Regions from separate parts of the Lysinibacillus sp. FSL M8-0337 genome, predicted to be linked through region 2. Evidence: riboswitches for the same ligand, from Rfam matches in the RefSeq annotation. Region 2 holds a riboswitch; each other region holds the start of a gene.
The links. A riboswitch is a leader RNA that binds a small molecule or an ion and turns the genes downstream of it on or off. The one in region 2 is predicted to bind cobalamin.
Positions count from the first base shown of each region.

Region 1: linked by a shared signal. The riboswitch ahead of MKY08_RS12265 (ribonucleoside-diphosphate reductase subunit alpha) and the one ahead of MKY08_RS11690 (ABC transporter substrate-binding protein) in region 2 are both predicted to bind cobalamin.
Region 3: linked by a shared signal. The riboswitch ahead of MKY08_RS20505 (hypothetical protein) and the one ahead of MKY08_RS11690 (ABC transporter substrate-binding protein) in region 2 are both predicted to bind cobalamin.

Region 1 covers NZ_CP151996.1:2,576,659-2,580,950, reverse strand. The annotation lists gene MKY08_RS12280 (bifunctional adenosylcobinamide kinase/adenosylcobinamide-phosphate guanylyltransferase) at 1-210, shown strand, start outside; gene MKY08_RS12275 (ECF transporter S component) at 245-739, shown strand; gene MKY08_RS12270 (hypothetical protein) at 736-1,422, shown strand; cobalamin riboswitch at 1,530-1,718, shown strand; gene MKY08_RS12265 (ribonucleoside-diphosphate reductase subunit alpha) at 1,879-4,092, shown strand; gene MKY08_RS12260 (ribonucleotide-diphosphate reductase subunit beta) at 4,105-4,292, shown strand, end outside.
Region 2 covers NZ_CP151996.1:2,470,519-2,474,810, reverse strand. The annotation lists gene MKY08_RS11695 (TetM/TetW/TetO/TetS family tetracycline resistance ribosomal protection protein) at 1-1,931, opposite strand, end outside; cobalamin riboswitch at 2,111-2,297, shown strand; gene MKY08_RS11690 (ABC transporter substrate-binding protein) at 2,460-3,455, shown strand; gene MKY08_RS11685 (precorrin-3B methylase) at 3,494-4,168, shown strand.
Region 3 covers NZ_CP151996.1:4,215,625-4,219,916, forward strand. The annotation lists gene MKY08_RS20495 (tyrosine-protein phosphatase) at 1-609, opposite strand, end outside; gene MKY08_RS20500 (cobalamin-binding protein) at 1,179-2,138, opposite strand; gene MKY08_RS20505 (hypothetical protein) at 2,140-2,682, opposite strand; cobalamin riboswitch at 2,836-3,039, opposite strand; gene MKY08_RS20510 (glutathione peroxidase) at 3,194-3,739, opposite strand; gene MKY08_RS20515 (hypothetical protein) at 4,007-4,292, opposite strand, start outside.

The sequences.
Region 1 (4,292 bases), 110 kb from region 2:
ATTATCCATCACATTTTGACAACACTTAAAAGCCTTGAAAAAAACTGTGTAGTGTATATGATTGTAACCGATATGGGACGTGGTGTTGTACCGATGGAAAAGCAAGCAAGACTATTGCGTGACACGTGTGGTCGCTTGTATCAGGCGTTATTTGCAGAAGCAAAACAAGTAAATCGTATTTGGTATGGCATTGCAGAACGTATTAAATAAACGAGGAGAATACTTGTAGAAAAGAGGAAATGGAATGAATCGACAAAAATTAATGAGTTTGACATTAACAGCCATGGTTGCGGCGATTTGTGCAGTTGGGGCAGTTATTAAAATTCCGTCTTTTGTATCATCGGCGGCACTCGACTCAGCGCCAGCATTTTTAAGCGTTGCATTTTTATCGCCTGTATTGGCAGGAGTAGCAGGGTTAATCGGTCATTTGATTACAGCACTGACATCTGGTTTTCAGCTTGGACCATTGCATCTTATTATTGCGGCCGAAATGTTTATTGTTGTATGGCTATTCGGTGTGATGCACAAAAAAGGTATGCATTTTTGGAAATGGCCGGTTGCGCTTATATTGAACGGTGTGATCGCACCACTCCCATTTTATTTCATCATTAGTCCAGCGTTTTTCTGGGGCTCATTAGCGAGTATTTTCATGGCAACTGTCATCAATTTATTGATTGTCGCTGTCGTGATGCCAATACTCTCGAAAGTGTTTGTTCGTAAGGCAGGGCGAGCAAATTGAGAAATGCAGTAAAAATAGGGAATCTGATTGTTACAACAGATAATGCTGCTGCCATCGGAGAAAAACCTCAAGATGTCGTATCGGCTCCGGATACATTAACGGCCTATTTAACTGGGCGCGTCACTTTTCTAGAACAGCTTGCAGGCGATGCTCTACCCAGTCATATTATTCTTGCCAACTTTTCAGGTGATGAGGCGTGGTCTCGTTATGTCGTAGGACTTGCGCAAGTTTTTGAAGAAGCAGGTCTACCATGTCCACCTGTAAATGGCAGTTCAGAATCCAATATGCCGACAGTGCAATCGGGATTATCTGTAACCATGTTAGGTGAAATACAAACAAGGTCGCCATTTGTTCGTGACAACCTGATTTGGTATACGTATGGACTGCCACTCGTTGGCAATGAAGTGCTTGCGCAGCCTGAAGATGTGGCCCAACTACAACCCATTTACCAAGCTTGGCGCGAGGAAATTGTGCAACAAGTTTGGCCGGTAGGTTCTCAAGGCTTACAAGCAGAATTTTCAAGACTTTTTGGGCAGCAACAAATTAAAAGTTCGTTGGATGTAGGAAAAACAGCAGGGCCATGTGCGGTAATTTTACTAGGAATCAATCCAGAAAAAGAGCAACTGGCACAAAAAATTTTTACTAGAAATTTTGAGAAACTGCGTAAAACTGCATTGGAATAGGGCTTGCTTCGAGCAAAAGTAGCGTTTACGAGAATACAAGGGGCAAAACGCCTATTGAAACGTTAAACACAATATGTTAGATTTGTTTAGGAGTTAAAACACTATATATAGTATATTGGACAAGCGGTACCAGTATGGTTTAAAAGGGAATTCGGAAATAGAGATATCTAAAGCCGAAGCTGTCCCCGCAACTGTAAGTGCTGACAAATAATTAGGATGCCACTGTGAAAGAACGGGAAGGCAATTATTTGAAGGAAGCATGAGCCAGGAGACCTGCCGAGTTGTTCAAGACAGCAACACATCTTCGGGGATTGAGAAGTGGAGGCGAGAGATTTGTCCACTTCGATGTGTACATGTCCTTCATTTCCATTTCCGATTTTACAGCGATTACGCAACCGAAACATGGTGTGTAATCGCTTTTTTGTGTGCGCTGATAGAAAGGGAGAGAATGGGAATATGACAATTCAAATCGAACAACAGATGGCTAAGTTAAAGAAAAGTTACACAGAGGAGGAGCTTGAAAGCTTTGTAAGATTATCGGATAGATGGCTACGAAAAAATGACAATGCTACATTTGAAGCTTGGGCGGATGCGATGATTTTACAAACACTTAGTCTTATTGATGAGGAAGAGCCATATTGGACATTTGTTGCTGCCCAAATTTACTTAGAAAAATTGTATGATCAATTTGCTACCCGTCGTGGCGTTGGGGTGGAAGATGTCTATAAGGTATTTCCAGAGCAACTTGCTCGCTATACCGAGGCAGGGCTTTATCATGACTGTTTAACGACGAAGTATAGTGAACTAGAGCTAGTCGAGCTTGCGTCTTATCTTGAACAGAGTCGTGATGAACTGTTTACGTATATCGGTTTAAAAACGTTAATGGACCGCTATGTTGTGCGTGATTATACAAAAACACCTGTAGAATTACCGCAAGAGCGTTGGATGGTCATTGCAATGACATTGATGCAAGATGAAACGGAAAACCGCTTAGAAAAAGTACGAGAATCGTATTGGGCGATGAGTAATTTATATATGACGGTTGCAACACCGACATTGTCAAATGCCGGAAAAACACATGGCCAGCTTTCAAGCTGCTTTATTGATACGGTAGATGATAGTTTACAAAGTATTTATGATACGAACACAGATGTTGCAACATTATCGAAATACGGGGGCGGTATAGGCGTTTACATGGGAAAAATCCGTAGTCGCGGCTCCTCTATTAAAGGGTTTAAAGGCGCATCTAGTGGAGTACTGCCTTGGATCAAACAGCTCAATAATACAGCGGTGTCAGTGGATCAGCTTGGTCAACGCCAAGGCGCAATCGCTGTTTATTTAGATGTTTGGCATAAAGATGTCTTTACGTTTTTAGATTTACGTTTAAATAATGGAGACGAACGATTACGCGCACATGATATTTTCACTGGTTTATGTTTACCAGATATTTTTATGGAAGCAGTCGAAGCGCGTGGAGAGTGGCATTTATTTGACCCACATGAAGTACGTGAGGTAATGGGCTTCTCACTCGAAGATTGTTATGATGAGCAAAAAGGACAAGGCTCTTTCCGAGATAAATATGCGTCGTGCATTGCCAATCCACTATTAAGTCGAGAAGTGGTGCCCGCAATCGATATTATGAAGCGTATTATGCGTTCACAGTTGGAAACAGGTGTACCATTTATGTTTTACCGCGATGAAGTAAATCGCATGAATCCAAATAAGCACGAAGGGATGATTTATAGTTCAAATTTATGTACTGAAATTTTCCAAAACATGTCGCCAACGCAATTCGAATCCATTACGTTAGAAGATGATGTGATTGTGACACGTCGTAAGCCTGGAGATTTTGTTGTATGTAATTTATCTTCTGTCAATTTAGGGAAGGCTGTTCCGGCTGGTGTGTTAGAGCGTTTAATACCGATTCAAGTGCGCATGTTAGATAATGTCATTGCCTTAAATACTATTCCTGTGAAACAAGCGGAGCGTACTAATGCTCGTTATCGTGGAATTGGGCTAGGGACATTTGGTTGGCATCATTTACTTGCCTTGAAGGAAATTCAATGGGAGTCGGATGAGGCAGTTGACTATGCTGATAAATTATACGAGCATATTGCATACTTAACGATTCGTGCATCGAGTGCACTTGCGCGAGAAAAAGGAGCTTACCCATTATTTGAGGGCTCTGACTGGCAAACAGGTGCTTATTTTGACAAGCGTAGCTACAACAGTGACAAGTGGCAAGCATTGCGTGCGGATGTCGCGAATTATGGAATGCGCAATGGGTATGTAATGGCAGTAGCACCAAATTCATCGACATCTATTTTGGCAGGCAGTACGGCAACGATTGATCCGATTTTCCAAAAGAGTTACTCCGAGGAGAAAAAGGATTACAAAATTCCTGTTACAGTACCGGACTTATCACCCGTAACGACTTGGTATTATAAGTCTGCTTACTTTATTGATCAAAACTGGACGATTAAACAAAATGCAGCACGTGCCCGTCATATTGACCAAGGCATATCGCTTAATTTATATGTGCAAAATACGATTCAGGCAAAAGACTTACTTGCTTTACATCTTAATGCTTGGGCAAGTGGCGTGAAAACGACTTATTATGTGCGTTCAACATCCGTTGAATTGCTAGAATGTGAGTCTTGTGCGAGCTAGGAGGAATAGAAAATGACAACAATTACGAAACGAAAAATGATGGATAAGGAGGCGCCAAACCGTTCGACAGCCATTGTGAACGGGCGCTCTTCTAATATTTTAAACTGGGATGATGTGCGTTTTAGTTGGGCGTACCCAAAATATAAAAAAATGCTTGGGAACTTTTGGACACCTTTTGAGATTAATATGAGCAATGATGT
Region 2 (4,292 bases):
CAATGCATGGCTGCTTTTGCCTCATTCCATGGGACTGAATAGCCTTTTCCTTTCGCACAAAAAATGCTCGACGACGTATAGTCAGGATCAGCCTGTTTATTATAATTGATTTGTGCGATTATTGCCTCGCTATTATGACATCTATCATATCCATCGAATTGTAAAGATAAAGAGCCTTTGCCATTCGTGTAAGCAGCGAAAGTAGTACTATAGTGCATAAATGTAGCAACAGGTACACGCCCTGTTAAAATGACTTGCTCCTCTGACAATATCGGAGAATCAAAAGTACCATCTGCTTGTTGGATATCGTTCATCATTCGCCCAATAAAATCATTGGATGCTTTCATTTTGAAGCGGTAATAGGGCTCAAGTAAGATATTCTCCGCTTGTTCTAGCCCTTGTCTTAATGCACGGAAAGTAGCTTCCCGAAAATCTCCTCCTTCGGTATGCTTGATATGCGCTCGTCCTGTCAACAGTGTAAAACGAATATCGGTAACAGGAGAGCCAGTTAATAGACCGTGATGTTCGCGTTCAAACAAATGTTTTTCGATAAGGCGTTGGTGACCAACTGATAAATCATCAGCATGACAGGCGTTAACAAACGTATTCCCAGTTCCGCGGCTGTTCGGCTCCATGAATAAGTGTACCTCGGCATAATGTTTGAGCGGTTCGAAATGTCCGTAACCAGTTACAGTCGTTGCAATCGTCTCCATATACAAAATTTGAGGCTTATCAAAGGTAATATCAAGTGAAAAGCGATTTTTTAAAACTTCAGCAAGTACTTCAAGTTGTATGACACCCATAATATGTACATGAATTTCTTGGAATTTTTCCTGCCAAACGACTCGTAACGACGGCTCCTCGGCTTCGAGTAAGCGAAAAATCTGTAAAATTTCCTTTATATGCTGTTGCCCTTCATACAGTACTTTTGCTTGTAATGTAGGCACAAGTTCATAAGGTTTAGGGATTATTGTACTTCCTAAAATGTCCCCAATCTTCGCTAGGCTAAGCCCTTTCACTGCAAAAATGTCTCCTGCTTGCACAACTTGGGTTGTAAGAAAACGGCGCCCATTATACAACCTAATTTCTGTTATTTTTTCCGTAACATCGCCAAATGAAAAGTCATCGCGAGTATGCAATGTTCCTTGTAAAGCTTTTATAAAAGTTAAGCGTTGTGTGCCATCATGGCGAATTTTAAAGACTTCTCCTTGAAAGGGTGCTTGAAGGTCGAAGTGTGTCTCTGTCAGGAGGGGAAGCTGTGATACAAATTCCTTGATTCCAAAATCTTTTAAAGCAGCACCAACAAAGCAGGGAAATGCTCGCTCTTCTTTAATCATCTTTTGTAACTGTAACAGGCACGTTGAGGCATCGAGTGTATCTGTTAAAAAGGCCTCGAGAAGGTGATCATCGCGCTCGGCTAGCCACTCAGCAATATAGCTTTGTATAAAATCTTTACGTAATGGGGCATCGATTAACAGGATGTTGTCAGAACAATCCTTTTGTAGTTGGTTTATAACCACATTGATATCCGCCCCTTCACGGTCTATTTTATTAATAAAGAAAAAGGTGGGTATATGGTATTGACGGAGCAACTGCCAAACTGTTTCTGTATGACCTTGTACACCCTCTACAGCACTGACAATAATGATGGCGTAATCCATTACACGTATGGCACGTTCCATCTCAGGTGAAAAGTCTACATGTCCAGGTGTGTCAATCAGCGTATATGTATCATTTTCTATTTGCATCCGTCCTTGTTCCGCAAAAATGGTAATTCCTCGGGCTTGTTCAATTGCATGATTATCTAAAAATGTATCTTGATGATCGACTCTTCCACGAGATTGGATACTATTTGTGTGAAATAATAATTGCTCACAAAAAGTTGTTTTTCCTGCATCGACATGTGCGAGTACACCAATCGTTTTATACATAAAAAATCCTCATTTCTAATGTAGTCTCTATTCATTGTACCAGAATGATCGCTCAAACATTTCGTGACAAATAGTTCGCTTTCATGTTTAAATAGTGATAGTTTATTAACAAGTATCATTTATGGATTTTTTTGTGTGATTGAAATCAAAAATACCTTCTGCTAGTCTATTTTTATAACTAAAAACTGCTATATATTGGTGCAAATGGCTTTAGTCATTTGCTTAAAAGGGAAATCGGTGAAATTCCGATGCTGTCCCGCAACTGTAAATGGGGAGTTTATACAATAGTCACTGTAGTTGAACTATGGGAAGACGTATAAGCGATGAACCTAAGCCAGGATACCTGCCAATATGTATTTTTTACTTAACACCACGAGGATGGTGATAGTGATTGTTTAAATACCCAATGTATTTATCACTATGTCACCCTCTTGGAAACAAGGGGGTTTTTTTATGTGCTAGTAGCAAGGAAATCATTAATTTCTTCCTATACAAATCCAATTACATAATTAAAGGAGAAATGGAACCATGAACAAATGGAAAGGCATGTGGCTAGTTGTTGCCATTGCGATTATAAGCATTTTAGGAGCTTGTAGTGCGAAAGACAACTCGGAAAGTGCTACACAAAGTGAGCATATCGACCCTGCACAAAGCGAGGCGACAGAAGTAACCATTGACAATAATGGTACTACACAAGTTTATACAGAGGCACCAAAAAAGGCGATTAGTTTAAATCAGCATGTAACGGAAATTATGTTAGCTTTAGGCTTAGAAGATTCAATGGTTGGTACAGCCTATTTAGATGATAAAATTTATGAACCTTTACAAGCTGCCTACGATAAAGTACCAGTAATAGCAGAGCAGTACCCAACAAAAGAACAAGTGATAGATAGTGAAGCCGATTTTTTATACGCTGGATGGAAAAGTGGCTTTAGTGAAAAGGGTGTTGGTACACCAGAAGAATTAGAGACACTTGGTATCCACACATATTTACATCATTCTTCAAGTATAACGAAACCGACGCTAGATGATATTTTTATGGATATTCGCAATATCGCAAAAATTTTCCGTGTTGAAGATCGAGGAGAGGCATTAGTCGATCAAATGACAAAAGATGTTGATGCAGTGCGTGCAAAGTTACCGCAAGGAGAAAAGGAGCTACGTGTGCTTGTCTATGATAGTGGGGATAAGGAAGTCTTTACTGCTGCTCAAAATTTTATGAATGAGCTTGTCACTGTCGCTGGTGGTAAAAACATTTTTGGTGAAGTTGAATCTGGATGGACAACTGTCTCAAAAGAAGATACAGTAGAACGCAACCCGGAGGTAATTGTCGTGATTGATTATGGTTCTCAAAGTGCTGAAGACAAAATACATTTCCTGAAAAATGATCCTGCATTAAAGGAAACAGATGCTGTGCACAATGAGCGTTTTGTTATATTACCGCTTTCAGCTGCTTCAGAAGGGGTTCGTGCGGCAGAGGCTATCAAAATTTTGGCTAAAGGATTCTATCCAGAAAATTTTTAATAACTTTAGAGACTAGCGAGATTTAAGGAGAATAAAAAATGAATGCATTTCGTTCAAATATACCAGAACGTACATTTGAAAAATTAAATATAGATGGTCAATTTACTCGTCTCGCAGTAAGTCCGGGTATTATTAATAAACATTATACACCCGAGCAATTTCAAAAAATAGCAGAAGTCGTAGGGGACAGTGGAGCCATTAAATATTCAGCATCCTATTGTATATTGTTGTCCATTCCTACGCGAACAGTTCAAGACGTTATAAGTGAACTGCAAGAAGTGGGCTTATATATTTCACCATCAGGCTCCATTGTTGCGTTCAAGGCTTGTGATTTTTGTGATGGAGAGCGAATGGAAGTGGCCGAGATTGCAGAACAATTATACATTGAGTTGCAGGGACAAAAGGTGCCATCAACATTGCGGTTAAATGTCAATGGCTGTGCGTCAGCTTGCTATAATGCTGTCTATGATGATATTGGACTTGTCTATCAAAAAGATAGCTTCGATGTTTATTTAGGGGCTATTCCAGTGGGGGCAAAAGCACAGGCGGGGACATTATTTGCTAAAGGCGTTTCGGTGCAAAAAATAGCAAACTTTTTACAGCATATTATTGCGCTTTATCAACAACATGCACGTCCAAATGAGCCTTTCTATAAATTTTATCGCAGAACGAATACCGCCGAATATTGGCAAACAATGCATAATGTGAAATAAAGTAAGGCTATCCATGACATAGTTTGTATGCGATGACCGTATCGCTATCTATAATTATAGATATAGCCTATGGAGCGAAGAGTGGGAAGCAACTTGTAATTAAGTGTTAGATTGACTGATGTCA
Region 3 (4,292 bases), 1.7 Mb from region 2:
TAATTCATGATCATTAAAAGTATCTTGGATTGCCTGTGCCATGCGTTCTACCATTGGACGTAAGTAAATATTTGTTTCTAAATAGTCTTGCATAATGGTTTCCTCTGGCACATCTAATGCTAGCAAAATAAGAGCTCCTCCAATACCTGTTCGATCTTTGCCTACTGCACAATGATGAACTAGACCTAGATTATCTGGATTTTGGATGGTTGCCATTAATTTTTTAAATGATACATTGTTAAATGGCATTTGTGCATAAAAATCTCGGAACATCTCAGGACTTACAACTTTATAAAAATTGTGACCACCAGTATTTGTTGGCATCTCAAACGCATGATTTCCCTTTGCAGGAATTTGAATATACTTTGCATCCTTGAATGTTGGATTAGGGTTATTTCGTGCCTCGTGTTCATCTCGGTAATCAAAAATTGTTTTTACCCCTAATGTTTCAAAGCGCACCTTATCCGCTGGTGTCATCTTACCAAGTGCAGCTGAACGATATAGCAAGCCATTCTTTACGATACGACCATCCCTCGTCTTATAGCCACCCATGTCGCGGAAATTCAAGACTGCCTCAAACGGAATAACTTTCATGTCAAACTGTGTCATCCACTACGCCTCCCTTATGTTAGCAATCATTTCTACTTCTATTTTATAGAACAAACAAAGAGAATACCAATTATCCAATGCCTTATTTATTCAACTATATTTATTTTAAAACAGGAATAACGCTATTGTCCGCTTCGGCGAATACTTTCTACAAAGGAAGAAATGCCAGCGGGCAACAACGGCATAGCAAAAACAGATAATGGGACAAAAGAGAAAAAGTGTTAGATTGATGGCAGTCAATCTAACACTTTTTTGCTGCGCCGTTATTGTCCGCTTCGGCGGTGCTTTCTGCGGGCACACCGTAAGCCGCAACCCTCGCTACGCGCGGTCTGTTGCGTCTAACATAATGTGCTTTTCCCGCTAGAGTCACCACCTCCGCCACCAACAACTAGGGAACCCTTCTAATTTATTATTCATTGCAAAAGAAATAATAGTAAATATATTCTATATATTTTCTTAGCAAAAATTTATCAAAACCAATGTACCTCTATTTAAGATTTTAAGGTTATGTCCCAGCCTCTTTTCTCTTTCGCCTAAAGCTAATATGAAAGGTTCTTTACCGTTTATCCTTATTTAAATAACTCAGGATATACAGCTTTTGCAATCATCTCAACAGCTTCCCCGATACGAGGTCCAGGACGATTTGAAATATCTGTATCAATAGCATTTACTGCTTTATCTTGAATAGCTGTAATCGTATTCCATCCATCACGTCCTAGAATTTCCCCTACTGGGTCTTTTACATAGTTGACCGTTGTTAAAATAACTTGAGGGTTTTTCGCAATAACATCTTCCTCTGCAACCTTTACCCATCCTGTTTGGTCACCAAATACATTGTTGACATTTGCAGCATTTAAAATTTCCTGTTGGAAAGTACCAGCTGCTGTTGTATAAATATCAGGTTTTGGGCTAATTTCTAAGTAAACATTTTTTGGTGTTTCTACACTTTTTACTTTTGCTTGAACATCAGCAATTTTCGCTTTAATCTCTTTGTTTAATTGCTCGCCTTTATCTTGTACACCCATCACTTCAGCAAGTTGTTGAATATCTCCATAAACATCTTCAAATGATGCAGCTGATTGAATAACAAATACTTTCACACCTGCATCTTCAAGACCTTTTAGTGCATCTAGTGTCTCTTCATTTCCTGTAGAGTACGCAATGACAACATCTGGCTTTAAGGCTACAATTCGTTCGCTATTAAATGTCACTGAATCTGACACACGTTCGATGTTTTTTGCTTCTTCTGGGTACGTATCATATTCTGTAGCTCCGACAACTTTATCGCCAACACCTAGTGCAAATAAAATTTCTGTGTTACTTGGTTGTAATGACACAACAGTTTTCGGTACTGCATCAAATGCTACTTCTACATCGCGATCATCCTTAACTTTATAGCCACTTTGCTCAACTTGTTGGTCCGATTTAGATGTATCGTCATTTTTCGCTTTATCTGCTGTGCCGCATCCTGTCAATACAAGCGCAAGCATTAACACAGTAAGCCATTGGAATTTTAATAGTTTTTTCACTTTATTCATTCTCCTTCTTTTTCTTCATTGGATATGATTTGCTAATAAACGGGATTTCAGCGATTCCAGCCTGTTGATTCATGTAAACAGCCATAACAAAAAATACATTAGCTAGTAATCCTAAGTAGTCGAAAAGAATGGCCGGTACTTCCCTTTCCTCTGACACTTTATGTAGCACGCGGTACGATTTTTTTGCCTCACTCCGACATAAGTGAAGCGCAGTTGCAGCCCCCGTGCCTTGTGGCAAAACAAAATTTTGTATTTGTTCCTTTACATGTCCTACATAAAAATCATAACGATCACTGAGCCAGGACAAATCTTCTTCCGTTACCGCAAGTTTGCCACGTACCGAGCCGTTGACATGGTATGCCATTGGCAAAATAGTCAATAAATCTGCCCCGACTAGTTCAACTTCTTCGGCTTTTACAGCAGCCAATGCTACACCGATATGCGTTGTTAAACTATCTGTACGGATTTCAAAATCAACTGTAGATATTTTTTCACGCATGAATGGGTAACAAGAATAACGCGCATCTTTTTTCATCTGTAATCCCTTCTTTCTTTCATGAACAGATTTTGCTTAAAAGGTGCATAAAAAAACGTCGCTCCCTAGGGAACGACGAAAATAGCATATATAGTGTTGTCTAACGAAGACAGCTAATGTATTTGCCGTATATCCTCCTAGCTTCCGAAGAGTTTTTATACATTAAATAACGGTCGGTCTCCTGGCTCGTACAGTTAGCTACCTTCATTTCGTAGCGCTCATAAAGCCTTCCCATCCTGTTGTCTTTGGACAGTGGCATGTATTATGATTTTTGTACTTACAGTTGCGGAAACAGCTTCGGTCTTACACCGAATTCCCGATTATGCTAAAATTAGCACCATTATTCTGCAAGAATTATTCACTTGAATAGCAGTTTATCATATATGGATTTAAAAAAATAGTTATGAGATTGAAGTATAATCGAATATATCCACACCGTACTTAGCACTATTTCTACATAGTGACCAGCTATTCGTTATTCTTTCCTAATAATTCTGACTAAAAGAACTAGCTATAAAATTTTTTCAATTGCTTGCTCAATATCTAGTTGGGAATCAGTTGGTTCGAAGCGTTCAACTATATTACCTTGATTATCTACTAAAAATTTCGTAAAGTTCCAACGAATATTACGCCCATCTAAAAAGCTAGGAGCGATTTGGATAATTGATTCCGCTAACATCTTTTCCTGCATATTGGCTTTGCCGAATTCACGAAAATCTACTTCGTGCTTTAAATAATTGAATAATGGATGTGTCCCCTCGCCATTTACTTGAACTATTTCAAAGATTGGGAATGTTACCCCGTAGTTAATTTGACAAAGTTTAATGGTCTTTGCTCCATCTTCTGGGTTTTGTTCTCCAAATTGATTACAAGGGAAACCTAACACAATAAAATTATCCTTGCCATATTTATCATACATTTTCTGTAAATCTTCGAATTGATATGTAAAATCACATTGGTTGGCTGTGTTGACAATTAGCATCGTCTTTCCACGATAGGTTTCCATTGATAAAATTTCACCGTTTGGCTTCTTTACTAAATAATTATAAATACCCATTATCTCGACCCTTTCTACTTTCTATTTTTTTATATAGAATGACCAACTATAACCCCTCACCGTTATGTGAACAATTATGTTGCTTATTCCTCAACAAATGGTTTTGTCGCTTTTTTTGAAATCTAATAACTATTGCCTACTAAATCCCTCATAAGTAAATAAGACCTATATTCACATGAATCAAAAATACTGTTTTTTTTATTATAACAATAACTTTTCTTTCTTCAAAATAACACGCTCAACCATAAAAATAGCCATCTCGCTATGTTAACGGATGGCTGTTTTATATTTCTTTTTACATTTTGTATCTTGCTCTTCTTCAATTAATCTCATGGCAATATCCAACAATTTATGATCATTAGTAGCATCAAATAATTTCTTGAATGAGACAATAATATCATAACGAATAAGTGTTGGTTGTTTTTCATCCATACAAGTTTGGAACCTTTTTGCTAAATAAGAAACAATTAAATCTCTTTGAACCTGTCCTGCAAGTCCTATTTGCCAGATTGCTTGTAATGCCTGTCTTGCGGTTACTTTTCTTTCATCATAC